DNA from 4 places in the Citrobacter sp. CFNIH10 genome. Region 4 is predicted to be linked to each of the others. Evidence: predicted binding sites of a transcription regulator. Region 4 holds the regulator's gene; each other region holds the start of a gene.
What was found. Region 4 encodes PurR, which represses purine synthesis genes. Its sites were predicted from a motif close to CANGCAAACGTTTGCNTG; they were not measured.
Positions count from the first base shown of each region.

Region 1 (7,237 bases), 1.4 Mb from region 4:
CTGGTTGCTTCATCATTTTTGTCCGGCGACGATTCCATGGGCGCATCTCGACGTCAGCGGTACGGCGTTGTGGCGCGAAGGGGGAAGAAGCGTGGCATCGGGCAGACCGATTCCACTGCTGATGCAGCATTTACTTAACGATCTGGCAGTTGAGGATTCCCCCTCTGAGTGAGGGCGTTTGTTTGGGTAATCAGGCCGGATAAGGCGACGTCGCCCTCCGGCATCCGTACCGTTCTGCCCGATGGTGCTACGCTTATCAGACCGACTGCGATGCGTAATCTTGTATTTCGGCTAGAGCTTCAGAATTTCTTTCACGAACGGAATGGTCAATTTGCGCTGCGCGGAGATGGAGGCGTGATCAAGCTGATCGAGCGTCATAAACAGCGTGCGCATTTCTCTGTCGAGCCGTTTGAGCAAGAAGCGCCCCACGTCTTCCGGGAGTTCAAATCCGCGCAGTCGGGCGCGTAGCTGTAGCGCCTGCAGCTTATCTTCATCCGACAGCGGTTGCAGCTTGTAGATTTGCCCCCAATCCAGACGCGAGGCCAGATCGGGCAACCCCAGCTTTAACTGCCGTGGAGGACGATCGCCGGTGATCAGTAACCGCGTTTTTCCGGATTCCAGAATGCGGTTGTAGAGATCAAAAATCGCCATCTCCCACTCTTCATCACCCGCGACACATTCAATATTGTCGATACAGACTAACGACAGGTGTTCCATCCCGTCGAGCACTTCCGGTACAAACCAGGTGCGCTTGTCCAGCGGCACATAGCCAACGGCATCACCACGCTGCGATAATTCAGCACAGGCAGCATGCAGCAAATGGCTGCGGCCGGCGCCTTCACGCGACCAGAGATAGATGTATCCGCTATGCTCCTGGCGCAGCACGTTTTGCAGTGCGGCCAGTAAAGAGGCGTTATCTCCCGGCCAGAAACTTGCAAACGTTTCGTCGTCAGGCAGATAAAGTGGCAAAGAGAGCTGTGCCGGTGTGTTCAGAGAGACCTCAACCCAGATTTCATTAAAATCGTGATGAGTTTACCACAGAATTCCGTCGCGTTAGAACCGGGCAGCATCACTGCCCGGATCCCATTTTACGGCTTCGGCGTATCCGCATCTTCCGCGTCCAGCACCACTTCTTCCGGGCGCAGGACAGAAATCAGCTTGAAGATCAGGCTCAGACCGATCCCAACGATCGTCGCCAGCGCCATTCCTTTCAGCTCCGCCGCGCCAATGTGCACTTTCGCGCCGCTGACGCCAATGATCAGAATGACAGAGGTCAGGATCAGGTTCTGCGCTTTGTTGTAATCCACTTTCGATTCAATCAGCACGCGAATACCGGATGCCCCGATCACCCCGTACAGCAGCAATGACACCCCACCCATCACCGGTAGCGGAATGATCTGGATCGCCGCCGCCAGTTTACCGACGCAGGACAGCAGAATCGCGAAAATCGCCGCGCCGCCAATTACCCAGGTACTGTAAACACGGGTGATTGCCATTACACCAATGTTCTCACCGTAGGTGGTGTTGGGCGTGGAGCCAAAGAAGCCAGAAATCACCGTCGACAAACCGTTGGCAAACATCGAGCGATGCAGGCCCGGGTCGCTAACCAGATCTTTTTTGACGATATTCGCCGTGACCACGAGGTGACCGACGTGTTCGGCAATCACCACCAGCGCCGCAGGCAGAATAGTCAGAATGGCGAACCACTCAAAGCACGGCGTGTAGAAGGTCGGCAGCGCAAACCAGTGCGCCTCGGCAATCGGTGTGGTATCAACCACGCCCATCGCAAATGACAGTGCATAACCTGCCAGTACCCCAATCAGGATCGGGATAATCGCAAGGAAACCACGAAACAGCACCGAGCCAAACACGGTCACCGCCAGCGTCACCATCGAGATAATGATGGTCTTCGAATCCGCAGATTGTCCTTCCGCAGGCAGCAATCCAGCCATACCAGCGGCCACGCCTGCCAGTTCAAGACCGATGACGGCAACGATTGCGCCCATTGCCGCAGGAGGAAACATCACGTCCAGCCAGCCGGTTCCCGCTTTCTTGACAATGAAAGAAACCAGGCAGAACAGCACACCACACATGATGAAGCCGCCCAGCGCCACTTCGTATCCCAACGGCAACAGCAGCAGAACCGGTGAGATAAACGCGAAGCTTGAACCTAAATAGGCAGGAATTTTTCCTTTACAGATAAAGAGATACAGCAAGGTCCCGATCCCGTTGAACAACAGAACGGTAGCCGGGTTGATATGAAACAGAACTGGCACCAGCACGGTTGCGCCAAACATGGCGAACAGGTGTTGCAAACTAAGCGGGATTGTCTGTAAAAGTGGCGGTCTTTCACTCACCCCGATAGCACGGCGCGTCATAGTGTTTTCCTCTGAGTGTGTTTGTTATGAATCGTTGAGTTGTTTTATTCAAAAAAAAGCCGACTCTTAAAGTCGGCTATTTATCAGTTATTCACTTACTTCGTACCAAAAATCTTATCGCCGGCATCACCCAGCCCCGGAATAATGTATCCGTGCTCGTTCAGGCCCTGGTCGATCGACGCGGTGTAGAGTTCCACATCCGGATGCGCTTTTTCCAGCGCGGCGATCCCTTCCGGGGCCGCCACCAGCACCAGCACTTTGATGCTGCTGCAGCCCGCTTTTTTCAGCAGATCGATAGTGGCGATAACAGAACCCCCGGTTGCCAGCATCGGGTCGACGATCAGCGCCATGCGCTCGTCGATATTGGATACCAGCTTCTGGAAATACGGGACCGGCTCAAGCGTTTCTTCGTTGCGGTACATGCCGACCACGCTGATACGTGCGCTGGGTACGTTTTCCAGCACGCCTTCCATCATGCCCAGACCGGCACGCAGGATAGGTACAACGGTAATTTTTTTGCCTTTGATTTGATCCACTTCGACCGGACCATTCCAGCCTTCAATGGTTACTTTTTCGGTTTCCAGGCCCGCAGTCGCTTCGTAGGTCAGCAGACTGCCTACTTCCGAGGCGAGTTCACGAAAGCGTTTGGTGCTGATATCGTTCTCACGCATCAGACCCAGCTTGTGTTTGACGAGTGGGTGTTTGACTTCCACGATCTTCATACTCTTCTCCTTTCCTCAGACGAGTGGCAACCACAAAAAAAATCGCCGGATTATACCGCTTTTCCTCTCTGGCGCAACATAACGTATGCATGACCTGGATCAAGCAAAGTAGTATACGTTTGGGTGATGAGTATAAAACACGCCCCGCATTCTGTGCGGGGCCAAGTATCAAGTGGCTGAAATCAGAGGGATTCACCGTTACTTTTTATCACCTGCTGATACCAGGCGAAAGATTTCTTACGACTGCGCGCCAGCGTCCCACTACCGTCATTATTTTTATCAACGTAGATAAACCCGTAGCGTTTTTTCATCTCTCCCGTTCCCGCAGAAACCAGATCGATACATCCCCACGGCGTGTACCCCATGAGATCCACGCCATCCTCTTCCACCGCTTTTTTCATTTCACGAAGATGTGCCGCCATATACTCGATACGGTAGCTGTCATCCACGGTGCCGTCAGGCAACTGAACATCAATCGCACCAAACCCGTTCTCAACGATAAACAACGGCAACTGGTAGTGATCCCAGAACCAGTTCAGCGAATAGCGCAATCCCACCGGATCAATCTGCCAGCCCCAGTCCGATTTCTGTACGTAGGGATTGGAGACCAGACTTTTGCTCTCGTCATAATCGAGTTGCGGGTTATCGTCTGTCGCTTTGGTGACAAACGACATGTAATAGCTAAAACCGATGTAGTCGACGCAGCCTTCGGACAGAGCAACACGGTCTTCTTCCGTGATATCGAGGTCAAACTCGCGGCGCGTAAAATAGTTGAGAATATGCTGCGGATATTTCCCCCGCACATGCACATCGGTAAACCAGTAGCGACGGTGCATGGCGTTCATCGCCATCATCATGTCGTTTGGCGCACAGGTCAGTGGGTAGATGGGGCACATGGCGATCATGCAGCCGATCTGCAATGCCGGGTTAATTTCTCGTGCCGCCTTCACCGCCAGCGCACTGGCCACCAGTTCATAGTGCGCCGCCTGGTACATTACCGGTTCACGATCTTCACCTGGCTGATACTTCAGGCCGGAGTTCGTGAACGGTGCAAAATCCTCATGGTAATTGGCCTGGTTGTTGATCTCATTGAAGGTCATCCAATACTTCACTTTGCCCTGATAGCGGGTAAAGACGACCTTCGCAAAGCGGACAAAAAAGTCGATCAGCTTCCGGTTGCGCCAGCCGCCATACTCCGTCACCAGATGGTAGGGCATCTCGAAATGCGACAGGGTAATTACCGGTTCAATGCCATACTTCAGGCATTCATCAAACAGATCGTCGTAAAATTGCAGTCCCGCCTCGTTTGGCTGCGTTTCATCCCCAAGTGGGAAAATGCGCGTCCAGGCAATGGACGTCCGGAAACATTTAAAGCCCATTTCAGCGAAAAGCTTAATGTCTTCTTTGTAGCGATGATAAAAATCGATCGCCTCGTGGTTAGGGTAGTTTTTGCCGGGCAGCACGCCATCGGTAATTTCTCGCGCCACGCCATGAGCGCCCGCCGTCATGACGTCAGCAACGCTGATCCCTTTTCCGCCTTCCTGCCAGCCGCCCTCAAGCTGATGAGCGGCGACCGCCCCGCCCCACATGAAATTCGCGTTAAATCCAGACATAGTTTCCCTCGTTAATTTGCTATGACAAAACAGAAACCGGTTTCAGTATGATACTGAGCAATCCCGGCACTGCTTTCAAGGGTGAAACTGAACCCGGTTTCATTTTCGTGGTTCAGGTCATAAAAACACCGCGCCGCGGAGAAAATGCAGCAAATCTCGACAGATAAAAACGGATGCAACACAGGCTCGCAAACGTTTGCTTTCCCTGCTAGAATTGCGCCGAATTTTACTTTTACCGTAAGAAAACGTGGGGAACCAGGCAGTGACCGATAAAACCTCTCTTAGCTATAAAGATGCCGGTGTTGATATTGACGCGGGTAATGCTCTGGTGGATCGAATCAAAGGCGTAGTGAAGAAAACTCGCCGCCCGGAAGTGATGGGTGGTTTGGGTGGCTTCGGTGCGCTGTGCGCATTGCCGCAAAAATATCGTGAACCAGTGCTGGTTTCCGGTACTGATGGCGTCGGGACAAAACTGCGTCTGGCGATGGATCTGAAGCGTCACGATACCATCGGCATTGATCTCGTGGCGATGTGCGTCAACGACCTGGTCGTTCAGGGTGCTGAGCCGCTGTTTTTCCTCGACTACTACGCCACTGGCAAACTGGATGTGGATACCGCAGCCAGCGTGATTAACGGTATCGCCGAAGGCTGCCTGCAATCCGGCTGCGCGCTGGTCGGCGGGGAAACCGCTGAAATGCCGGGGATGTATCACGGTGAAGATTATGACGTCGCGGGTTTCTGCGTCGGCGTGGTCGAAAAATCAGACATCATTGACGGTTCCAAAGTGGCCGATGGCGATGTGTTGATTGCACTGGGTTCCAGCGGTCCGCACTCCAACGGTTACTCACTGGTACGTAAAATTGTTGAAGTCAGCGGCTGCGATCCAGAAACGACGGTTCTGGAAGGCAAACCGTTGGCCGACCACCTGCTGGCGCCGACCCGCATCTACGTGAAATCGATTCTGGAATTGATTGAAAAGGTTGATGTGCACGCTATCGCGCACCTGACCGGCGGCGGCTTCTGGGAAAACATTCCGCGCGTACTGCCGGACAACACGCAGGCGGTGATCGATGAATCCTCCTGGCAGTGGCCAGCTGTTTTTAACTGGCTGCAAAGCGCCGGCAACGTCAGCCAGCATGAAATGTATCGTACCTTTAACTGCGGCGTCGGCATGGTCATTGCTCTTCCGGCGGCAGAAGTAGACAACGCCCTTACCCTGCTGAAGGCAAAAGGTGAAAAAGCCTGGAAGCTCGGCGTCATCAAGGCTTCCGATTCCGCGCAGCGCGTGGTTATTGAATAATGAATATTGTGGTGCTTATTTCCGGTAACGGAAGCAATTTGCAGGCGATTATTGATGCCTGCAAAGAGAAGAAAATCAACGGCACCCTGCGGGCAGTATTCAGCAACAAGGCCGACGCGTTCGGCCTTGAGCGTGCCAGAAAAGCGGCAATCCCGGCCCATACGCTGACGGCGGATCAGTTTTCCAGCCGTGAAGCATTTGACCGCGAGCTGATCCTTGAGATCGACGCGTATGCGCCTGACGTGGTGGTGCTGGCCGGTTTTATGCGCATTCTGAGCCCGGCGTTCGTCGCGCACTACAACGGTCGACTGCTGAATATTCACCCTTCCCTGTTGCCCAAATATCCCGGTTTGCACACCCACCGTCAGGCGCTGGAAAACGGCGATGAGGAACACGGCACCTCGGTCCACTTTGTCACTGACGAGCTCGACGGCGGACCGGTCATTTTGCAGTCCAAAGTTCCGGTTTTTGAGGGCGATGACGAAGATGAAATCACCGCCCGCGTTCAGGTTCAGGAACACGCCATTTACCCGCTGGTCGTCAGTTGGTTTGTGGACGGACGGCTGAAAATGCGCGATAACGCCGCCTGGCTGGACGGTGTTCGCCTGCCGCCACAGGGCTACGCTGCCGACGAGTAAAAACGGTGCCGGATAACGGATGTCATCCCTTATCCGGCCAGCGCTTCTCTTCAGACCTCCAGTCCCCCTTCCCCTTTGCGATCAGACGGTTTATTGTCATATTTTTCTGGCACAGTTGGACATCTGAGCGCAATGCTCGCCATAATAATCAGGCAGTGTCCCGTGAATAAAACGGAGTATAAGTATTAATGGGTCAGGAAAAGCTTTATATCGAGAAAGAGCTCAGCTGGTTAGCGTTCAACGAACGTGTGCTCCAGGAAGCCGCGGATAAATCAAACCCGCTAATTGAACGGATGCGTTTCTTAGGCATCTATTCCAATAACCTGGATGAATTCTACAAAGTTCGCTTCGCAGAGCTCAAACGTCGCATCATCATCAGCGAAGAACAGGGTTCAAATTCACATTCTCGCCACCTGTTAGGCAAAATCCAGTCCCGCGTACTGAAAGCCGACCAGGAATTCGATGGCCTGTATAACGAACTGCTGCTGGAGATGGCGCGTAATCAGATCTTCCTGATCAACGAGCGTCAACTGTCAGTCAATCAGCAAAGCTGGCTGCGCCACTATTTCAAACAGTATCTGCGCCA
Region 1 covers NZ_CP026216.1:5,038,131-5,045,367, forward strand. Annotated here, with positions in the region: gene C2U53_RS28800 (M17 family metallopeptidase) at 1-172, shown strand, start outside; gene C2U53_RS28805 (DnaA inactivator Hda) at 292-993, opposite strand; gene uraA (uracil permease) at 1,089-2,378, opposite strand; gene upp (uracil phosphoribosyltransferase) at 2,474-3,100, opposite strand; gene C2U53_RS28820 (6-phospho-beta-glucosidase) at 3,283-4,713, opposite strand; gene purM (phosphoribosylformylglycinamidine cyclo-ligase) at 4,976-6,013, shown strand; gene purN (phosphoribosylglycinamide formyltransferase) at 6,010-6,651, shown strand; gene ppk1 (polyphosphate kinase 1) at 6,840-7,237, shown strand, end outside.
Region 1: purM (phosphoribosylformylglycinamidine cyclo-ligase) is a predicted target of PurR. The motif match lies at 4,899-4,916, and genes of this name have one in related genera.

Region 2 (7,237 bases), 1.4 Mb from region 4:
CGGGTGTTCTGCCTGACGATAAGCTGTATCAGGCGTTACGTCAGGATCTGAACGACCTGGCGCAACTGCAATGCCGGAACAGTGGGCCTGAAACCGCCGCGGCCGCGCGACTGGAAGCATTTGCCAACGCCAATACCGAAATGGTGCAAGCGACGCGTACCGTGGTTTTTTCACGCGGGCAGCAGCTACAACAAGAGATTGCCGAGCGTGGACAGTTCTTCGGCTGGCAGGCGCTGGTATTGTTTCTGGTGAGTCTGGCGATGGTGCTGTTGTTCACGCGGATGATTATCGGGCCGGTAAAGGGCATTGAGCGGATGATCAATCGTCTGGGGGAAGGGCGATCGCTGGGCAATACCGTCACCTTTACCGGACCGCGCGAACTGCGTTCCGTTGGGCAGCGGATCATCTGGTTGAGCGAGCGCCTCTCCTGGCTGGAGTCTCAACGCCATCAATTTTTGCGCCATCTCTCCCATGAGCTGAAAACCCCGCTGGCCAGCATGCGTGAAGGCACCGAACTGCTGGCGGACCAGGTGGTGGGGCCACTGACGCCGGAACAAAAAGAGGTGGTTGGCATTCTCGATGACAGTAGCCGTAACCTGCAAAAATTGATTGAACAACTGCTTGATTACAACCGCAAACTGGCGGATAGCGCCATTGAAATGGAAAGCGTGGAGATTGAACCGCTGGTAGATATGGTGGTTTCCGCTCATAGTCTACCGGCTCGCGCTAAAATGATGCATACCGACATTGCGCTGGCGGCCGATCGCTGCCTGGCCGAGCCGATGTTACTGATGAGCGTACTGGATAATCTTTATTCCAATGCGGTGCACTATGGGGCTGAATCCGGTAACATCCGTATTCGCAGCCGCTTACAGGGATCAACCGTGTATATCGATGTTATCAACACCGGAACTCCTATTCCTGAAGCGGAAAGAACTATGATTTTCGAACCTTTTTTCCAGGGAAGTCATCAACGGAAAGGGGCAGTGAAAGGGAGCGGACTGGGGCTAAGTATCGCCAGAGATTGTATCCGCCGTATGCAGGGTGAGCTCTATCTTGTCGATGAACAGGCGCAAGAGGTTTGCTTCCGCATAGAACTGCCGTTATCTGCAACGAAAAACGACTAAATAATGCTAAGCCTGGTGAATATGCCACACGTTTTTTCTCACATTTTCCAACGTCTATTCTCCCGCCAGTTCATCCTGGCGGGAATGCCGTGCCTTGCGCTGATGGGGTGTACGCCGCATGCGGTGAAGCACATCACCGGGGATGCGCCGCAGGATGCCCTCCCGACGTATCAACTGGCGGATTATCTGTCTGTTGAGTGTACTGATATCTGGGCATTGCAGGGGCAATCGACGGATACCAACCCTCTTTACTGGCTGCGCGCCATTGACTGCGCAGATCGCCTGCTACCGGTGCAGTCGCGCAGCGAGGCCCGCTCGCTGAGTGACGACAGCTGGCAAAACGCTTTTAAGCGCGGCATCTTGCTGGCGAATGCCAAAATTACGCCGCTGGAGCGTCGCGAAAACGTCTCGCGACTGGATGCGTTCAGCCCGCAGATCCCGGCGCAGGTGCGCCCGCTTTATCAGGTCTGGCGCGACGGACAGTCGTTACAGCTCCAGCTCGCCGAAGAACGCCAGCGTTACAGCAAACTGCAGCAAACGACCGATGGCGATCTGGATACGCTGCGTCAGCAGCATCAGCACCTTCAGGCACAGCTCGATCTCACCACGCGTAAACTGGAGAACCTGACCGATATTGAGCGCCAGCTTTCCACCCGTAAACCGGCGGGAAATTACAATCCGGATGCGACGCATGGCGGCGACAAGTCTGAGGGACAAGCCCCGGAATCATTACAAGATGAGGTGACCCCATAATGAGTCGTAAACCGGCGCATTTACTGCTCGTGGATGATGATCCAGGCCTGTTAAAACTGCTGGGCATGCGTCTGACCAGTGAAGGCTATAGCGTGGTGACCGCAGAGAGCGGGGCAGAAGGGCTGCGTGTTTTGAACCGTGAAAAAGTGGATCTGGTGATAAGCGATCTGCGGATGGATGAGATGGACGGCATGCAGCTGTTCAGCGAGATCCAGAAGGTGCAGCCGGGAATGCCGGTCATCATTCTTACCGCCCACGGTTCGATTCCGGATGCGGTCGCGGCAACGCAAAAGGGCGTGTTCAGCTTCCTGACTAAACCCGTGGATAAAGATGCGCTGTATCAGGCGATTGACGAGGCGCTTGAGCAGTCGGCACCCGCCACGGATGATAGCTGGCGTGAATCGATTGTTACCCGTAGCCCGCTGATGCTGCGTCTGCTGGAGCAGGCGCGGATGGTGGCACAGTCCGACGTCAGTGTATTGATCAATGGTCAGAGCGGTACCGGGAAAGAGATCTTCGCCCAGGCTATTCACAATGCCAGCCCGCGCAGCAGTAAACCGTTTATTGCCATCAATTGTGGGGCGCTACCGGAACAATTGCTGGAGTCGGAGTTATTCGGCCACTCGCGCGGCGCGTTTACCGGCGCGGTGAGTAACCGCGAGGGGCTGTTTCAGGCGGCGGAAGGCGGGACGCTGTTCCTGGACGAGATTGGCGACATGCCCGCGCCGCTACAGGTCAAACTGCTGCGCGTCTTGCAGGAACGCAAAGTCAGACCGCTTGGCAGCAACCGCGACATCGATATTGATGTGCGTATTATCTCGGCAACCCACCGTGACTTGCCGAAAGCCATGGCGCGCGGCGAGTTTCGTGAAGATTTATACTACCGCCTCAACGTGGTAAGTCTGAAGATCCCGGCGCTGGCGGAGCGGACCGAAGATATTCCGCTGCTGGCAAATCATCTGCTGCGCCAGTCGGCGGAGCGGCATAAGCCTTTTGTGCGGGCGTTTTCGACGGATGCAATGAAGCGGCTAATGACCGCCAGTTGGCCGGGCAACGTGCGTCAACTGGTGAACGTGATTGAACAGTGTGTGGCGCTGACCTCTTCGCCGGTTATCAGCGATGCGCTGGTGGAACAGGCGCTGGAAGGGGAAAATACCGCGCTGCCGACTTTTGTTGAAGCGCGTAACCAGTTTGAACTGAACTATCTGCGCAAGTTGCTGCAAATCACCAAAGGCAATGTGACGCATGCGGCAAGAATGGCGGGCCGTAACCGGACGGAGTTCTACAAACTCCTGTCGCGCCATGAGCTGGATGCAAACGATTTCAAAGAATAACGTTGCGTAATATGTTACGTTTACCCGATTAAAAGACAGGCGACCTTTTCAAGGACTAGCATGAAAAAGATTGATGCGATTATTAAACCCTTCAAGCTCGATGATGTGCGTGAAGCGCTGGCTGAAGTCGGTATTACCGGGATGACCGTCACCGAAGTGAAAGGCTTTGGGCGTCAGAAAGGGCATACCGAGCTGTACCGCGGCGCGGAATACATGGTGGATTTTCTGCCGAAGGTGAAAATTGAAATCGTCGTACCAGACGATATCGTTGAAACCTGCGTGGATACCATTATTCGCACAGCGCAGACGGGCAAAATCGGCGATGGTAAGATCTTCGTCTTTGATGTGGCGCGCGTGGTGCGTATCCGTACCGGTGAAGAAGACGACGCGGCAATTTAAGCCGCGCCGTGCGCATGCCGGATGGTGGCGTAAACGCCTTATCCGGCCCTGCATCCTATAGGCCGGATAAGCACAGCGCCATCAGGCATGACGTCATTACAAGACCTTATGCGGGCCGAAGCATTCGTAATGAATGTTTTCGTTTTTCACACCCAGCTCAACAAGCTGCTTCGCGGCAAACTGCATAAAGCCCACCGGACCGCACAGATAAAACTGCATCGCCGGATCGCTGATTGCGCCTTCCAGTTTGTTCAAATCCATCAGCCCAACGCTATCAAACGTCCCTTTCGCGCGATCGGCTTCGGTTGGCTCACGATACCAGGTATGGGCGCTAAAGCGTGGCAGCGTTTTACCCAGTTCACTCACTTCATCGGCAAACGCATGGACGTCGCCGTTTTCTGCGGCGTGGAACCAGTTGACCTGCGCGGTGTGGTTTGCTTTTGCCAGCGTATCCAGCATTGCCAGCATGGGCGTTTGACCGACGCCAGCAGAGATCAGGGAAACCGGCGTATTCGGGGTGACTGCCATAAAGAAATCGCCAGCCGGTGCGGCCAAATGCACGACATCGCCGATGTTCGCATGGTTATGCAGCCAGTTTGATACCTGACCGCCTTCTTCACGTTTCACGGCAATACGGTAGCTTTTACCATCCGCTTTACGGGTCAGAGAATACTGACGAATCTCCTGATGCGGGAAGCCTTCCGGTTTCAGCCAGACACCAAGATACTGGCCAGGCTGGTATTCGGCCACGGTGCCGCCGTCTACCGGTTCAAGTTCAAAGCTGGTAATCAGTGCGCTGCGCGGGGTTTTCGCTACGATCCGGAACGGACGCGTGCCTTCCCAGCCACCGTTTTTACGGGCGTTTTCACTGTAGATTTGCGCTTCGCGGTTGATAAAGACATTCGCCAACACGCCGTAGGCTTTGCCCCACGCATCCAGCACGTCCTGGCCTGGACTGAACATTTCGTCGAGGGTTGCCAGCAGGTGTGTACCGACAATGTTGTACTGCTCAGGTTTTATCTGAAAGCTGGTGTGCTTTTGGGCGATTTTCTCAACCGCGGGCAGCAGGGCGGGCAGATTCTCAATATTGCTGGCATAAGCGGCAATGGCATTAAACAGGGCTTCACGCTGATCGCCATTACGCTGGTTGCTCATGTTAAAAATTTCTTTGAGTTCAGGGTTATGAGCGAACATGCGATCGTAAAAATGGGCGGTCAGTTTGGGGCCGGTTTCTACCAGCAGGGGAATGGTGGCTTTTACAGTGGCGATGGTTTGGGCGTCAAGCATACGGTCTTCCTTTATGTGAATCTTTAATGATGTATGTCAAATGCATCTTATAAAAAATATCCCTGCTTTGTAAATGGTTCTTTGACGCTTTACGTGTTAAACGTTACAACGTGAAAAATCTGCATCACAAACCTGAAAAGAAATCCGTTGAAATTCGTAAGGTCTTCATTCCGCAAAGCCTTGTGTCCTGTGAAGGTAATCGTTTGCGTAAATTCCTTTGTCAAGACCTGTTATCACAGAATGATTCAGTTATACTGTTGCCCGTTGTCCAACAGGACCGCCTTTTAAGGCCAAAAATTCTATCGTTAGCTGAGTCAGGAGATGCGGATGTTAAAGCGTGAAATGAACATTGCCGATTATGATGCCGAACTGTGGCAGGCTATGGAGCAGGAAAAAGTACGTCAGGAAGAGCACATCGAACTGATCGCCTCCGAAAACTACACCAGTCCGCGTGTCATGCAGGCGCAGGGCTCTCAGCTGACTAACAAATACGCTGAAGGATATCCGGGCAAGCGCTACTACGGCGGCTGCGAATACGTCGATATCGTTGAGCAACTGGCGATTGATCGCGCCAAAGAACTGTTTGGCGCAGACTACGCTAACGTACAGCCGCACTCCGGCTCTCAGGCTAACTTCGCGGTCTACACCGCGCTGCTGCAACCCGGTGATACCGTTCTGGGTATGAACCTGGCGCAAGGCGGCCACCTGACTCACGGCTCTCCGGTGAACTTCTCTGGCAAACTGTACAACATCGTACCTTACGGTATCGATGAGTCCGGTAAAATTGACTACGAAGAGATGGCGCAGCTGGCGCAGACGCACAAACCGAAAATGATCATCGGTGGCTTCTCAGCTTATTCCGGCGTGGTTGACTGGGCAAAAATGCGTGAAATCGCTGACAGCATCGGTGCGTACCTGTTCGTTGATATGGCCCACGTTGCGGGTCTGATTGCCGCAGGCGTTTACCCGAACCCGGTTCCGCATGCACACGTTGTGACCACCACCACCCACAAAACCCTGGCGGGTCCGCGCGGCGGCCTGATCCTGGCGAAAGGCGGTGATGAAGAGCTGTACAAAAAACTGAACTCTGCCGTTTTCCCAAGCGCGCAGGGCGGCCCGTTGATGCACGTGATTGCCGGTAAAGCGGTTGCACTGAAAGAAGCGATGGAGCCAGAGTTCAAAGTCTACCAGCAGCAGGTTGCGAAAAACGCCAAAGCGATGGTGGAAGTGTTCCTGAACCGTGGCTACAAAGTGGTGTCCGGCGGTACTGAAAACCACCTGTTCTTGCTGGATCTGGTGGACAAAAACCTGACCGGTAAAGAAGCTGACGCCGCGCTGGGTCGTGCCAATATCACCGTGAACAAAAACAGCGTGCCGAACGATCCGAAGAGCCCGTTCGTCACTTCCGGTATCCGTATCGGTTCTCCGGCCATTACGCGTCGCGGCTTTAAAGAAGCGGAAGCGAAAGAGCTGGCGGGCTGGATGTGTGATGTGCTTGACAACATCAATGATGAAGCGGTGATTGAGCGCATCAAAGGGAAAGTTCTGGATATCTGCGCACGCTTCCCGGTTTACGCATAATTCCGTTTTGCTGCAAGCAAAAGGCCGCCGATGCGGCCTTTTTCCTTTTTAGCGCCGGTCAATGGAAATCGCGCCCGGCCCCGTCAGCGCCAGCAGCAGAAAACCGCCTGCGATACTGACATTCTTATAGAAGTTAATCATATTCGGTCCCACCGCATCACCGGTCATATTCCAGAAGTGATGACCGATCACGGCGGTACCCAGCGTATAGAAAACGAAAATAACCGCCAGTGGACGCGTGAAAAAGCCCAGCACAATCAGTATCGCTGCCGGAACCTCCATAACAACGGCAATGATCGCAGCAAGCATCGGCGCAGGGGTACCGAGAGACGTCATATATTGTACGGTACCGTCGAACCCTGTCAGTTTAGGAAAGCCAAAAATAATAAACAGAATTGCCAGCGCAATACGGGCAATCAATAAAAACAGATGGCGTGATTCTCCAAAATCAAAATAACGTAACGTGTTCATAGCAGGCTCATTAGCATGAGTAATGTACTTTAAAACTACTACACAACCCCGAGCCTCGCCATTCGCGCCATAAGCTTATATTTCGTTCAGTTGCGACTCCACGTACAGATAGCCAATGCCCATCAGTTGCTGGGCGCGGGTCAGCGTGCCAACGCTAATTTGCGTCGCTTTCGCCCGCGGGTTATCGCCGTGATCGAAAGGGTTAAATCCCGTCTGTTGCCGTAGCGTATTGAGCCAGGATTCACCGAAGGCGCAACTGCGTCCGTACAGCCAGATCTGATTGAT
Region 2 covers NZ_CP026216.1:5,105,113-5,112,349, reverse strand. Annotated here, with positions in the region: gene qseE (two component system sensor histidine kinase QseE/GlrK) at 1-1,127, shown strand, start outside; gene qseG (two-component system QseEF-associated lipoprotein QseG) at 1,149-1,880, shown strand; gene glrR (two-component system response regulator GlrR) at 1,880-3,214, shown strand; gene glnB (nitrogen regulatory protein P-II) at 3,275-3,613, shown strand; gene hmpA (NO-inducible flavohemoprotein) at 3,710-4,900, opposite strand; gene glyA (serine hydroxymethyltransferase) at 5,228-6,481, shown strand; gene C2U53_RS29080 (DoxX family protein) at 6,530-6,952, opposite strand; gene C2U53_RS29075 (ROK family transcriptional regulator) at 7,028-7,237, opposite strand, start outside.
Region 2: glyA (serine hydroxymethyltransferase) is a predicted target of PurR. The motif match lies at 5,093-5,110, and genes of this name have one in related genera.

Region 3 (7,237 bases), 400 kb from region 4:
GTAAATAGCCATGATCCACCGGACGCGAGCCTTCCTCCGTCCCCAGATAGTGACCGTCACCGTGCGTCGGTAAAAACCAGAACATATTCAGACTCATAATGATTTTCCTTCCTGTTGAGTGGGGTGCCAGATGCGCTGGCGGATATCGATTTTTTTCGGTACCAGGCGGTTGTCGTAAAACAGATCTGCGGTTTGTTGTTGCAACGCGGCTACAGCGTCACTGACCGGTGAAATGCGGGTCGGCGGGCGATGATCGAGATATGACGCAATCACGGGCTCTGGCAGTCCCATTGTTTTCGCCAGCAGGGCAATGCTTTCCTGCCGCTGGCTGAGGGTTAACGCATCTGCCTGACTGAAGGTATCCAGCACGCCCTGAATGAACGCGCCGTTCTTCTCAGCGTACGGTCGCGCGGCGAGATAGAACGATCCCGTTTGCTTCAAATCGCTGCCGTCTTTCAGTACGCGCACACCGCCCTGCAATAATGCAGCGGAATAGTAAGGATCCCAGATGGCCCATGCATCAACGTTACCCTGCTGGAACGCCGCTCGGGCATCGGCAGGGGTAAGATACGTCGGCTGGATATCGGTAAATTTCAGCCCGGCCTGTTGCAGGGCGCGCAGCAGCAGGTTGTGCGAGCTGGATCCTTTCTGGAACGCCACTTTATGGCCTTTCAGTTCCGCCACCGTTTTGATGGGGCTGTTTTCCGGCACCAGAATCACTTCGGCTTTCGGTTTCGCCGGTTCTACGCCGACGTACACTAAATCTGCGCCAGCGGCCTGGGCGAAAATGGGCGGAATATCGCCGGTGCTGCCCAGATCAATACTGCCGACGTTCAGGGCTTCCAGCATTTGCGGTCCGGCGGGAAATTCAATCCAGGATATTTTGGTTCCGGGATAACGTGTTTCCAGCAGCTGGTGGCTTTTCGCCAGGACCATACTGATGCTGCCTTTCTGATAGCCTATACGCAGGGCATCAGGTGAGGGCTCCGCCGCCTGTGTCAGTCCGCAAAAGGCCAGCAGTCCGGCGAATGCCAGCCATGCCGTACGAGCTTTGAGAAGATTACGCATGGGCCGCACCTCGCACAGTATCAAAAGCAGGAACCTTAACGTCGCGGCGGTGCAGGGCGTGCCAGAACGTTTCCAGCGCTTTATCAAGACGCAGCTGTAAATTGGGCGTGAAATGCGGCTTATGCTGATAGTCGATCACCTGGGAGTCATCGGCAAAGACGCCGTGTAAAATCTCCTGCGCCTTCAGGGCGCTGAGCACCGGTTTCAGCGCGTAATCGACGGCAAGCAGATGTGCAACGGTGCCGCCTGTCGCCAGAGGCAGGACGACTTTACCTTCCAGCGCCCGTTCGGGGAGCAGATCGAGCAGCGTTTTTAGCGCCCCGGAATAGGCGGCTTTATAAACCGGCGTGGCAACGATCAGGCCGTCCGCCTCTTTCAGTTGTGCGACCAGTGTTTTCAATGCCGGGCTGTCGAAACGGGCATACAGCAGATCTTCAGGCTCGAAGTTGTGCAGATTCCAGTGGTACACCTCAACGTCCTGACCGTTCAATTTTTCCCGGGCATATTCCAGTAAAGCACTGGATCGAGAGGGAAAGCGTGGGCTTCCCGCCAAAGTGATGACGCGCATAATTGCATTCTCCCCTTATAACCAATTGTTCGCTTTTATTTAACATTGATAACAATTTTTGCAGTCTGACAGAGGGGAATCGGGAATCGAAATGATTTATGCGGAATTGAAAAGCTGAAAATTGCATAAAAAGAAGCTGCCAGGGAAAACGTTTGCTTTTTATTGCCGCAGGTCAATTCCCTTTTTGTTCGATATCACCCATAATACGCCCCCGGTTTGCACACCGGGAATCCAGGAGAGTTCATGTACTACCCCTTCGTTCGTAAAGCCCTTTTCCAGCTCGATCCAGAGCGCGCTCATGAATTAACTTTTCAGCAATTACGTCGTGTGACGGGAACGCCTCTAGAAGCGTTGATCCGCCAGAAGGTACCGGCGAAACCGGTCACCTGTATGGGATTAACCTTTAAAAATCCGCTTGGTCTGGCTGCTGGTCTGGACAAGGACGGGGAGTGTATTGATGCCCTGGGCGCGATGGGATTTGGCTCGATCGAGATCGGCACCGTGACCCCGCGTCCACAGCCCGGCAATGATAAGCCAAGACTGTTCCGCCTGGTCGATGCCGAAGGTTTGATCAACCGTATGGGCTTTAATAACCACGGCGTTGATAACCTGGTCGAGAACGTTAAAAAGGCCCATTATGACGGGGTGCTCGGAATTAATATCGGCAAAAATAAAGATACGCCGGTTGAGCAGGGTAAAGATGACTATCTGATTTGTATGGAAAAAATCTATGCCTATGCCGGTTATATTGCCATTAATATCTCCTCGCCAAATACGCCGGGATTACGTTCATTACAATATGGCGACGCGCTGGATGATTTGCTTACGGCGATTAAAAATAAACAAAACGATCTGCAAAAGATCCACCAGAAATATGTTCCGATCGCTGTAAAGATCGCGCCGGATCTTTCTGAGGAAGAACTGATCCAGGTTGCCGATAGTTTAGTACGCCATAATATTGATGGTGTTATTGCCACCAATACAACACTCGATCGTTCTTTGGTTCAGGGAATGAAAAATTGCGATCAAATGGGTGGCTTAAGTGGTCGTCCGCTGCAATTAAAAAGTACAGAAATTATCCGCCGTCTGTCTCAGGAATTAAAAGGTCAGTTGCCTGTTATTGGCGTTGGCGGTATCGACTCAGTGATTGCCGCGCGCGAGAAGATGGCTGCCGGGGCGTCGCTGGTTCAGATTTATTCTGGTTTTATTTTTAAAGGTCCGCCACTGATTAAAGAAATCGTTACCCATATTTGATTTTTTCTCTCTCTTTATCAGAATATCAGACAACCAGGGGTTTATTTCCTCCCCTGGTTGTTTTATATTCTTTCACTGTTGCTTATTTAAACATTTTAAGCTTTGCTTATTAAGGTAATAAACGAAGCGGCGAAAAAGGACAATTTTGCAACGGGGCGATGGAGAGGGGAGAGAAAACAATGCGAATTAAACCTGACGATAACTGGCGCTGGTATTATGACGAAGAGCATGACCGAATGATGCTCGATTTAGCCAATGGCATGTTATTTCGCTCGCGTTTTGCCCGCAAAATGCTCACCCCGGATGCATTCTCACCGTCCGGTTTTTGCGTTGACGATGCCGCGCTGTACTTCTCCTTTGAAGAAAAGTGCCGCGACCTTGAGCTCTCTAAAGACCAGAAAGCTGAGCTGGTGCTCAATGCGCTGGTGGCCATTCGCTATCTGAAACCCCAAATGCCGAAAAGCTGGCACTTTGTGGCGCACGGCGAAAACTGGGTACCCGGCACTGGCGATGCGGCTTGTGTCTGGCTGAGCGATACCCAGGAACAAATCAATCTGTTAGTGGTAGAGCCTGGCGAAAATGCGGCGCTGTGCCTGCTGGCGCAACCCGGGGTGGTTGTGGCCGGGCGGACGATGCAGCTTGGTGATGCGATTAAAATAATGAATGACCGACTGAAGCCGTCGTTTCGTCCGCACAGCTTCAGCCTGGAACAGGCGGTTTAACGCGCCAGCTTCAGCGCGGTTTTTGGCACGCAGCTACAGCTGAGGATGGTGCCATCATCGCCAAGTGCCGATCTCTTCAGCGGGTTCACTTCGCCTTCCAGCAGTTTGATACGACAGCAGCCGCAAATTCCCGCCCGACACGAATAGGGTACCCGGATCCCCTGGTTTTCCAGTTGCTCAAGCAATACCTGTTGATTGTTCCCCTGAAACGCCTGTCCCTGCCAGTCGATGGTGACCGTCGCATTCGGTTGCTGCGCGACTTCAACCGTCTCCCCGGTGTCGGCGGCGCCATAAACGCGAGCCGGACCGGTCGATAAAACCTCCACTTCATCGCCCACGCGAATCACGCCGCTATTACGGGCGATCAGGTTCAGCCCAAAATCGACATCGCCATTGTCCGGCGCGGTACGGAAGGTTTGCAGCGTTGCCAGCGGCTCACCGGAGGGATGCTTTTGCCCTTTTTCCGGACTGACCGTGGTAAAAATACAGCGGCTGCACGGTTTCGCCACGTCAAAAATGACCTCACCAATACGGATCACTTTCCAGCTATCTTCTTCCCATGCCGTAGCACCAGAGACCACGATATTGGGGCGGAACTGTTCAACCTGCACCCCCGCCGGGCAGCGCTGCTGCAGATCGCGCAACGAAGCGTCATTCACCAGCAGATACGGGAAACCATCGGCAAAAGAGAGCGGCACGCCCGCGTGGCGTTTAACCCGCCGGGTCAACTGTGGTCCCACCCAACGCAGTTGCACGCTGCGGGAGAAGAAGCCGCTAAGCCACTGATTAATCGCATCGGGGGCGACTCGCGCGGTAAAATGGTTGCCCCAGACTTCCGTCGGCGCATCCTGGGCGGCAAAATCAGCAAACCGCACCAGCGCGCTGCTGCCGTCAGGCGCGGTCAAATGCAGGCCATCGTGCAGGGGCGAGGGGGTAAAGCGCACCATTTGTGGAAACTGACGCGCTGTGATGAAGGTGCCATCGGCTTCGGTAACCATAAAAATACGATCAAAAGCCAGACCGCTGACGTCTGCCAGAGCGTGGGTCAGCCCAATGCCACGCATTGATTTGACGGGGTGGATGAAAAGTCTGGATAACGTCAACACGGTACAGTCCCTCGAAAGAAATAAGCCTTCAACTTTATGACATAGCGCCCATATTAGCTATAATGCGCAGCAATTTTCTTCGAGTATAAGTGACGCTATGAATTCTTTGTTTGCCAGTACGGCCCGTGGGCTGGAAGAGCTGTTAAAAACTGAACTGGAAAGCCTCGGCGCCGTGGAGTGTCAGGTGGTTCAGGGTGGGGTCCATTTCCAGGGCGACACCCGGCTTGTTTACCAGAGCCTGATGTGGAGTCGCCTGGCCTCGCGCATTATTTTACCGTTGGGTGAGTGCAAAGTTTACAGTGACTTAGACCTTTACCTTGGTGTGCAGGCCATCGACTGGACGGCAATGTTTAATCCGGGTGCGACCTTTGCTGTCCACTTCAGCGGGCTGAACGACACCATTCGCAATAGCCAGTACGGCGCGATGAAAGTCAAGGATGCGATTGTTGACGCCTTCACGCGTAAAAAACTGCCGCGTCCGAATGTCGATCGCGAATCGCCAGACATCCGCGTAAACGTCTGGCTGAATAAAGACACGGCCAGCATTGCGCTGGATTTAAGCGGTGACGGTCTGCATCTGCGCGGCTATCGCGATCGCACTGGTCTGGCACCGATCAAAGAGACGCTGGCGGCGGCGATTGTGATGCGCTCTGGCTGGCAGCCGGGAACTCCATTGCTCGACCCGATGTGCGGTTCGGGCACGCTATTGATTGAGGCGGCGATGTGGGCAACCGATCGCGCACCGGGCTTACACCGTGGGCGTTGGGGCTTTAGCGGCTGGGCGCAGCATGATGACGCTATCTGGCAGGACGTGAAGGCGGAAGCGCAAACCCGCGCCCGCAAAGGTCTGGCTGAATATACCTCGCGTTTTTACGGCTCTGACAGTGATGCCCGAGTGATCGAACGCGCGCGCAGCAACGCCCGTCGCGCAGGGATTGGCGAACTGATTACCTTCGAAGTCAAAGACGTGGCGAAGCTGAGCAATCCGCTGCCGAAAGGTCCTTACGGGACGGTGATCAGCAACCCGCCTTACGGCGAACGTCTGGACAGCGAGCCGGCGCTGATTGCGCTGCACAGCCTGCTGGGACGCACCATGAAGAACCAGTTCGGCGGCTGGAATCTCTCTTTGTTCAGCGCCTCACCGGATTTGCTAAGCAGCCTGCAACTGCGCGCGGACAAACAATTCAAAGCGAAAAACGGCCCGCTGGACTGTGTGCAGAAAAACTACCATGTAGCGGAAAGCACGCCGGACAGCAAACCGGCAACGGTGGCGGAAGACTATGCCAACCGTCTGCGTAAAAACATCAAGAAACTGGAAAAATGGGCGCGTCAGGAAGGGATTGAATGCTACCGCCTGTACGATGCCGATCTGCCTGAATACAACGTAGCGGTCGATCGCTACGCTGACTGGGTCGTGATTCAGGAGTACGCTCCGCCGAAAACTGTCGATGCGCAGAAAGCGCGTCAGCGACTGTTCGACATCATCGCCGCCACCTTGTCGGTGCTGGAGATTGCGCCGAACAAGCTGGTGCTGAAAACCCGTGAACGGCAGAAAGGGAAAAACCAGTATCAGAAGATGAACGAGAAGGGGGAATTCATCGAGGTAAGCGAATACAACGCTCGCCTGTGGGTGAACCTGACCGATTACCTGGATACCGGACTGTTCCTCGATCACCGTATTGCGCGACGGATGCTGGGGCAGATGAGCAACGGCAAAGACTTCCTTAACCTGTTTTCCTACACCGGCAGCGCCAGTGTGCACGCAGGTTTAGGCGGCGCGCGCAGCACCACGACGGTCGATATGTCGCGTACCTATCTTGAGTGGGCAGAGCGCAACCTGCGTCTGAATGGCTTGAGCGGACGCGCGCATCGCCTGATCCAGGCCGACTGTCTGGCCTGGCTGCGTGAAGCTAATGAACAGTTTGATCTGATTTTTATCGATCCCCCGACGTTCTCCAACTCGAAACGGATGGAGGATGCCTTTGACGTTCAGCGCGATCACCTGGCGCTGATGAAAGATCTGAAACGTCTGCTGCGTAAAGGCGGCACGATCATGTTCTCCAACAATAAACGCGGATTCCGTATGGATCTTGACGGACTGGCGGCGCTGGGGCTGAAAGCACAAGAAATCACCCAAAAAACGCTTTCCCAGGACTTTGCCCGTAACCGTCAAATCCACAACTGCTGGTTGATTACCGCGGCCTGAAAGGATAAGTAAATGTCATTAATCAGTATGCATGGCGCATGGCTGTCGTTCAGCGACGCGCCGCTTCTTGATAATGCAGAACTGCATATCGAAGATAACGAACGCGTCTGTCTGGTGGGCCGTAACGGCGCCGGCAAATCAACGTTAATGAAGATCCTCAATCGTGAGCAGGGTCTGGACGATGGGCGCATTATTTATGAGCAGGATCTGATCGTTGCCCGTTTGCAACAGGATCCTCCGCGCAATATTGAAGGCACCGTTTACGATTTTGTCGCGGAAGGCATCGAAGAACAGGCGGTCTACCTTAAGCGAT
Region 3 covers NZ_CP026216.1:3,265,866-3,273,102, forward strand. Annotated here, with positions in the region: gene ssuD (FMNH2-dependent alkanesulfonate monooxygenase) at 1-97, opposite strand, end outside; gene C2U53_RS19390 (sulfonate ABC transporter substrate-binding protein) at 94-1,068, opposite strand; gene ssuE (NADPH-dependent FMN reductase) at 1,061-1,636, opposite strand; gene pyrD (quinone-dependent dihydroorotate dehydrogenase) at 1,880-2,890, shown strand; gene zapC (cell division protein ZapC) at 3,070-3,612, shown strand; gene C2U53_RS19415 (YcbX family protein) at 3,609-4,718, opposite strand; gene rlmKL (bifunctional 23S rRNA (guanine(2069)-N(7))-methyltransferase RlmK/23S rRNA (guanine(2445)-N(2))-methyltransferase RlmL) at 4,816-6,924, shown strand; gene C2U53_RS19425 (ABC transporter ATP-binding protein) at 6,937-7,237, shown strand, end outside.
Region 3: pyrD (quinone-dependent dihydroorotate dehydrogenase) is a predicted target of PurR. The motif match lies at 1,778-1,795, and genes of this name have one in related genera.

Region 4 (7,237 bases):
ATGGGCGGCGCGCAGTTTGCCGAGCGGGACACTGTCGATCGTCTGCGCGATCTGACGCCGTCGACGTCTGAACAACAGGCGTTTACGGCGGTGGCGCTATCTGCGAACGATCCCGCTAATCCCTGGGGAACGCTACTACCGTGGCCGACGCATCCGTCATCTCTGGTCCCCGGGCGGCGTAACGGCGCGTTTGTCGTGATTTCCGCTGGACAGTTGCGGCTGTACCTTGCTCAGGGAGGAAAAAAGATGATGATCTGGACAGAAAATGAGGAAATGCCTTCGCCGGAGATTTTCAGGGCGCTGACGAGCGCCTTACGCCGTGAACCGCGACTGCGTTTCACACTGTCGGAAGTTAACGATAAACCGGTACGGCAAACCCCTCTCTTTACCCTGCTACGGGAAGTCGGGTTTTCCAGTTCGCCGCAGGGGCTGGACTGGGGATAGGAAGCGCAGAAATGAAAAGGAGCTTAACCTGAGTCAGGAAAAGCTCCCCTTTAACCGTCAACTGATTACTCAGCGTCTGATTCTTCAGATTTGTATTTTGCAGCGGTCTCTTTGATCAACTGCTGCAGTTCGCCGCGCTGGTACATTTCGATCAAAATGTCGCAGCCGCCAACCAGTTCACCGTCAACCCACAGTTGTGGAAAGGTCGGCCAGTTTGCATATTTTGGCAGTTCTGCGCGAATATCCGGGTTTTGCAGAATATCCACATAGGCAAAACGCTCACCACAGGCGGAAAGTGCCTGCACAGCCTGGGCGGAGAAGCCGCAGCTTGGCAGTTTTGGAGAACCTTTCATATACAGGAGAATCGGGTTTTCAGCGATCTGGCGCTGGATTTTTTCGATAGTGGTGCTCATTGTCTTGCTTCCTTAACTTCTTTTACGGCAGTCGACTGACATTGTAGCGTTTCAGAGCGACATCGGAAAATAACATTTTCATTACGCTTTACTATTTTATCGTCTGAACGCATAAGTTGCATTCCCAATAATAGTTTCCTCAGTGCCTGTGTCGAAAGTGTGCGCTAAATAAGCAGATTTAGCTTTGGCTGCTGTTTTTTTTTGCACTCAATAGCGAAACCGTATTTTTAACAATAAAAGCTATTAACTTTATTCGTTTCTATAGATTAGAATCATCAGGTTTTGTAAATCACACGCAGGTATGATTGCGACCTGCCTTAACAGAGGAATGCTCAGTGGCGCGGATAAACCGACTTTCCCTCACGCTCTGTGCTTTGCTATTTACAACGATTCCCTTTATGCCGATGGCACATGCGTCCAAGCAAGCCAGGGATACGGCTGGTCTTACGGATAGTAAGAAAACCAGCAACAAAAAGAAAAGTACGGCAACAGCAAAAAAAACGAATAAAACCAATCAAAAAACCGCCAGGAAAACGACCAGCAAAACCAGCACGAAAACCGCCTCTTCTTCTAAGAAAAAAATCACCGCCTCTGCCAAAACCAGCAAAACAGCCAGTCGCAAAAGTAAAACCGTCGCTGCGAAAAAGACAGCCGCTGTCAGCTGGAGTGAAAAGTGCACCCCGCGTAAAGGACACAAGCCGACGTGTGTGAAAGTGAAGAACACGGCGTCAGGAAAGATTGCGGATGCCCATAAAGTGAAAGTGCAAAAAGCGACCAGCACGGCGATGAACAAATTAATGAGTCAGATTGGCAAGCCGTACCGCTGGGGTGGTACGTCTCCGCGCACCGGTTTCGATTGCAGCGGTCTGGTTTATTACGCTTATAAAGATCTGGTTAAATTCCGTATTCCGCGCACAGCAAATGAAATGTATCACCTGCGTGATGCCGCACCGATTGATCGTGGGGAATTGAAAAATGGCGATCTGGTGTTCTTCCGCACTCAGGGACGTGGTACTGCCGATCACGTCGGCGTTTATGTCGGCAACGGCAAATTTATTCAGTCACCGCGCAGCGGTCAGGAAATCCAGATCACATCGCTCAGCGAAGATTACTGGCAACGCCACTATGTCGGCGCTCGCCGGGTCATGACGCCCAAAACCATTCGTTAAAACTTTACCCTGTTGTTAACGCAACAGGGTAAGTTCATCTTTTGTCTCACCTTTCAATTTGCTACCCTATCCTTACGCACAATAAGGTTATTGCGCGAAATACTATTAATAATAAGGAGAGAAGCAATGTCGTTCGAATTACCTGCACTACCGTATGCCAAAGATGCGCTTGCGCCGCACATTTCCGCCGAGACGCTGGAATATCACTATGGCAAGCACCATCAGACCTATGTCACCAACCTGAACAACCTGATCAAAGGCACCGCCTTTGAAGGGAAATCACTGGAAGAGATCGTACGCAGTTCGGAAGGCGGCGTGTTCAATAACGCTGCTCAGGTCTGGAACCACACGTTCTACTGGAACTGCCTGGCACCGAATGCTGGTGGCGAGCCAACCGGCGAACTGGCTGACGCGATTGCCGCCTCTTTCGGCAGCTTTGCCGAGTTCAAAGCGCAATTTACCGACGCGGCGATCAAAAACTTCGGCTCTGGCTGGACCTGGCTGGTTAAAGGAAAAGAGGGCAAGCTGGCTATCGTTTCCACCTCCAACGCTGGCACGCCGTTGACCACCGACGCCACGCCGTTGATGACCGTCGACGTATGGGAGCATGCATACTACATTGACTACCGCAATGCGCGTCCTGGCTACCTGGAACACTTCTGGGCGCTGGTAAACTGGGAGTTTGTAGCGAAGAACTTCGCCGCGTAAAAAAGATAACGCAGAAGGGAATCCCTTCTGCGTTTTTGTCCTGCCGTTAACTGGCGACGCACACCTGTTCAGGTTGTTTTCTCGCCGAGATAAACACCAGCAACAGCGCCATACCCGCCACAATCGCCCCCATCACAGGAACAAAGCTGTAACCTAATCCGCCTGAAATGACGGCCCCGCCAGCCGCAGCGCCCAGCGCATTTCCAAGGTTAAACGCGCCAATGTTCACGGAAGATGAGAGACCCGGCGCTTCATGAGCCACACGCATGACGCGCATTTGTAACGGAGGGACGACCGCAAAGGTTGCCGCCCCCCAGACCACCATGCTGACCGCCGCGCCCAGTTCATTCTGCGCCAGGAAAGGGATCGCCAGCATAATTACCATCAGCAGCAGCAAAAAGCCCTTCAGCGTGCCGTTAACCGAGCGATCGGCCAGTTTCCCTCCGAGGTAGTTGCCAATGGAGAAGCCCACACCGATCAGAACCAGCATCCCGGTCACAAAGGCCGGTGTCGCATGGGTGATGCTTTGCAGAACAGGCGAAATATAGGTATAGAGCGTGAACATGGCGCCCGCTCCCAGTACGGTAGTCAGTAGCGCGGAGAGCACCTGAGGACGCATCAGCACCGCCAGCTCTTTTTTCACTTCCGGGCGCGCCCCGGCACCGCCTTTTGGCAATGATAAGAAGAGACTCAACATCGAGATAACCCCCAGCCCCGCTGTCGCCATAAACGACATTCGCCAGCCGATGGTTTCACCCAGCCAGGTCGCCGCCGGCACACCGCCGATATTGGCGATGGTCAGCCCCATAAACATGGTCGCAACGGCGCTCGCCTGTTTGTGCTTCGGCACCACGCTTGCCGCCACCACCGAGCCCAGGCCGAAGAATGCGCCGTGGTTAAGGCTGGTTAAAATACGTGACAACATCAGCGTGGTGTAATCCGGTGAAATCGCCGAGAGCACGTTACCGAGCGTAAAGATAGCCATCAGAAAAATGAGCGCATTACGGCGTCCGCGATGTGACAGCAACAGCGTCATCAACGGCGCGCCGACCATCACGCCGACCGCATAGGCACTAATCAGCATACCTGCCGCGGGAATAGACACATCAACGCCACGCGCGATGACGGGCAGCAGACCCATTGGCGAGAATTCGGTGGTACCGATGCCAAACGCACCAATGGCCAGCGCCAGTAACGGATAATTGATTTTCATGCAGTGATGACTCCGGCTCTTCGCGACAGGGCGCGATGCTTAACAAAGAGTCAAAAGCATGACATCAATCACAAAAAAAGAGAAGTTAACAAAAATACAAAAGACTTTTGCAAATTCAATAACAATATGGCGGGAGGTTCGAGGGAGCAGGAACTCCCCCGAGGGGATCAGTGCAGTGCCGCCGTCAGGCCGCCCGCAACGATTAAAGCCAGGACAATAAACGTGGTCACTAATGAAAATTTCAGATCGGTGCTCATCAACTTTTCTCCTTTTTATACCCACACAAAAAGTGATATAGCGCATTTTTACACACTTGAGTGTAAAAATCTCCCACGATTTAGAGTGATATGTGCTTTTAATACTTCCCCTTTTCGTAAAGATCAGACAAAATTCGACGCTTACTTGATTAGCGTACCGGCCATTGACCCCTTCCTGACGTTCCGTGTCGTTTCCCGGCGTGCCGCAGCCCTGACGTTGGGCACAGGATGAGTAAAGGCAAACGTTTACTTGGCGTAATTTAATGTTCAGGTTGGGTCTGGAGTGAGATTTAATGGCAACAATTAAAGATGTAGCGAAGCGCGCAAACGTTTCCACTACAACCGTGTCACACGTAATTAACAAAACGCGTTTCGTCGCTGAAGAAACACGCAATGCAGTGTGGGCGGCAATCAAAGAATTGCACTATTCCCCCAGCGCGGTTGCCCGTAGCCTGAAAGTTAACCATACCAAATCTATCGGTTTGCTGGCGACGAGCAGCGAAGCCCCCTATTTTGCTGAAATTATTGAAGCGGTTGAGAAGAACTGCTTCCAGAAGGGCTATACCCTGATCCTCGGCAACGTCTGGAACAACCTGGAAAAGCAGCGTGCCTATCTGTCGATGATGGCGCAAAAACGCGTTGATGGCCTGCTGGTAATGTGTTCCGAATACCCCGATCCCCTGCTCTCGATGCTGGAAGAATATCGTCATATCCCAATGGTGGTGATGGACTGGGGCGAAGCCAAAGCCGACTTCACTGATACGGTGATTGATAACGCCTTCGAGGGCGGCTACATGGCAGGCCGTTACCTCGTCGAGCGTGGACATCGCGAAATTGGCGTGATCCCAGGACTGATGGAGCGTAACACCGGCGCAGGCCGTTTGGCCGGATTTATGAAAGCGATGGATGAAGCGCTGATTAAAGTGCCTGAAAACTGGATTGTTCAAGGCGACTTCGAGCCGGAATCCGGCTACCGCGCCATGCAGCAAATTCTGTCGCAGGCGCATCGCCCAACGGCGGTCTTCTGTGGCGGCGATGTCATGGCGATGGGCGCCCTTTGCGCCGCTGATGAGATGGGTCTGCGCGTCCCGCAGGACGTGTCGCTGATTGGCTACGACAACGTGCGCAACGCCCGCTTCTTTACACCAGCGTTGACCACCATCCACCAGCCGAAAGATTCACTGGGTGAGACGGCCTTTAATATGTTACTGGACCGTATCGTCAATAAACGCGAAGAGTCGCAGTCTATTGAAGTCCACCCGCGCCTGGTGGAGCGCCGCTCCGTGGCGGATGGCCCGTTCCGCGACTACCGTCGTTAAGCCTCTTCTGCGGGAGTCTCATCGGGCTCCCGCAGCCACTCTTTGTTCAGCGTTTCACTGTCTCCCAGATAATCCAGCAGCCAGATCAGCGCAGGTGACATATCATTCTGCTGCCAGGTCAGGCAACAGGCCGCATCCGGGAAAGGATTCTCCAGATTTAACGCGACCCACTGCCCCTTGTTGAGATACGGCTTGGCGAAATGTGTCGGGACCATGCCGACACAGAGTCCGGCGCTGATACAAGTCGCGGAAGAATCCCAGTCCGGCACCACCACCCGCTTCTGATTGTCCAGCAGCCAGGTCACGCGTTTCGGCAGCGTGCGGGAGGTATCTTCCAGCACCAGCGACGGCCAGTTGCGCAACGTGTCATCGCTTAACGGCCCGCTCATGGCGGCCAGCGGATGCGTACTGGCAACGACACAACACCAGCTCAGCTTACCCATATCGCGGAAAGTGTATCGTCCGCCAACCGGGATCGCCTGGGTTGCCCCGATGGCGAGTTCGACCCGACCATCTGACAGCGCGTCCCACACGCCATTAAACACCTCCTGGAAGACCAGTAGTTCCACGTCATCAAAGTGGCGGTAGAAATCGACGATCAATTGCCGCGTGCGTTCCGGGCGCACGATATTGTCCACCGCAATGGGGAGTTGCCCACGCCAGCCGTTAGCGATCTGCTGACACTGTTGACGCGTGATCTGCATTTTTTTGATGACAGAGCGGCCTTCTTTCAAAAACCAGGCGCCCGCCGGGGTTAACACCACATCACGATGGCGACGTTCAAAAAGCGGGACGGCCAGCCACTCTTCCAGTTGGCGAACCGTATAGCTGACCGCTGAAGGCACCCGGTGCAACTCCTGGGCCGCGGAACTGAAGCTCCCGTTGCGTGCCACGGCATCGACCACTTCCAGCGCATATTCTGACCACATAATCTGCCTACAAAATTTTTGAATGCAATAAACAAATATTACCGTTTCACAAGCCCAAATTCACTCCCTACACTCTGCGCCAGTGTGATTAATCAAAATTAGAGTACAACTATGCAACCAGGAAAAGGGTTTTTAGTCTGGCTGGCAGGGCTCAGCGTGTTGGGTTTTCTGGCAACCGACATGTATTTGCCCGCTTTTGCCGCCATTCAATCTGACCTGCAAACACCGGCCTCTGCCGTCAGCGCCAGCCTGAGTCTGTTTTTAGCAGGCTTTGCCGTCGCCCAACTGCTGTGGGGACCCCTCTCTGACCGTTATGGCCGTAAACCGATCCTGTTGCTGGGTCTGTCTGTCTTCGCCCTCGGTAGCCTGGGTATGCTGTGGGTGGAGAGCGCAACGGGCCTGTTAGTACTGCGTTTTATTCAGGCCGTGGGAGTCTGCGCGGCGACCGTCATCTGGCAGGCGCTGGTTACCGATTACTATCCTTCTCATAAAATTAACCGCATTTTCGCGACCATCATGCCGCTGGTCGGGCTGTCTCCTGCACTGGCGCCGTTATTAGGCAGTTGGATTCTGACCCATCTTTCCTGGCAGGCGATCTTTGCCACGCTGTTTTTCATCACGCTGCTGCTGATGCTGCCCGCCCTGTTTTTAAAGCCCACCACCCGGGCTCGCGATGACAGCAAGGACAAACTGACGTTCACCACCCTGCTGCGTGCGAAAGCGTACCGCGGCAACGTCCTGATTTACGCCGCCTGTTCTGCCAGCTTCTTTGCGTGGTTGACCGG
Region 4 covers NZ_CP026216.1:3,662,272-3,669,508, reverse strand. Annotated here, with positions in the region: gene C2U53_RS21555 (ATP-dependent helicase) at 1-444, shown strand, start outside; gene grxD (monothiol glutaredoxin 4) at 510-857, opposite strand; gene C2U53_RS21545 (C40 family peptidase) at 1,193-2,026, shown strand; gene sodB (superoxide dismutase [Fe]) at 2,153-2,734, shown strand; gene C2U53_RS21535 (MFS transporter) at 2,781-3,947, opposite strand; gene C2U53_RS21530 (YnhF family membrane protein) at 4,115-4,204, opposite strand; gene purR (HTH-type transcriptional repressor PurR) at 4,498-5,523, shown strand; gene punR (DNA-binding transcriptional activator PunR) at 5,520-6,452, opposite strand; gene punC (purine nucleoside transporter PunC) at 6,564-7,237, shown strand, end outside.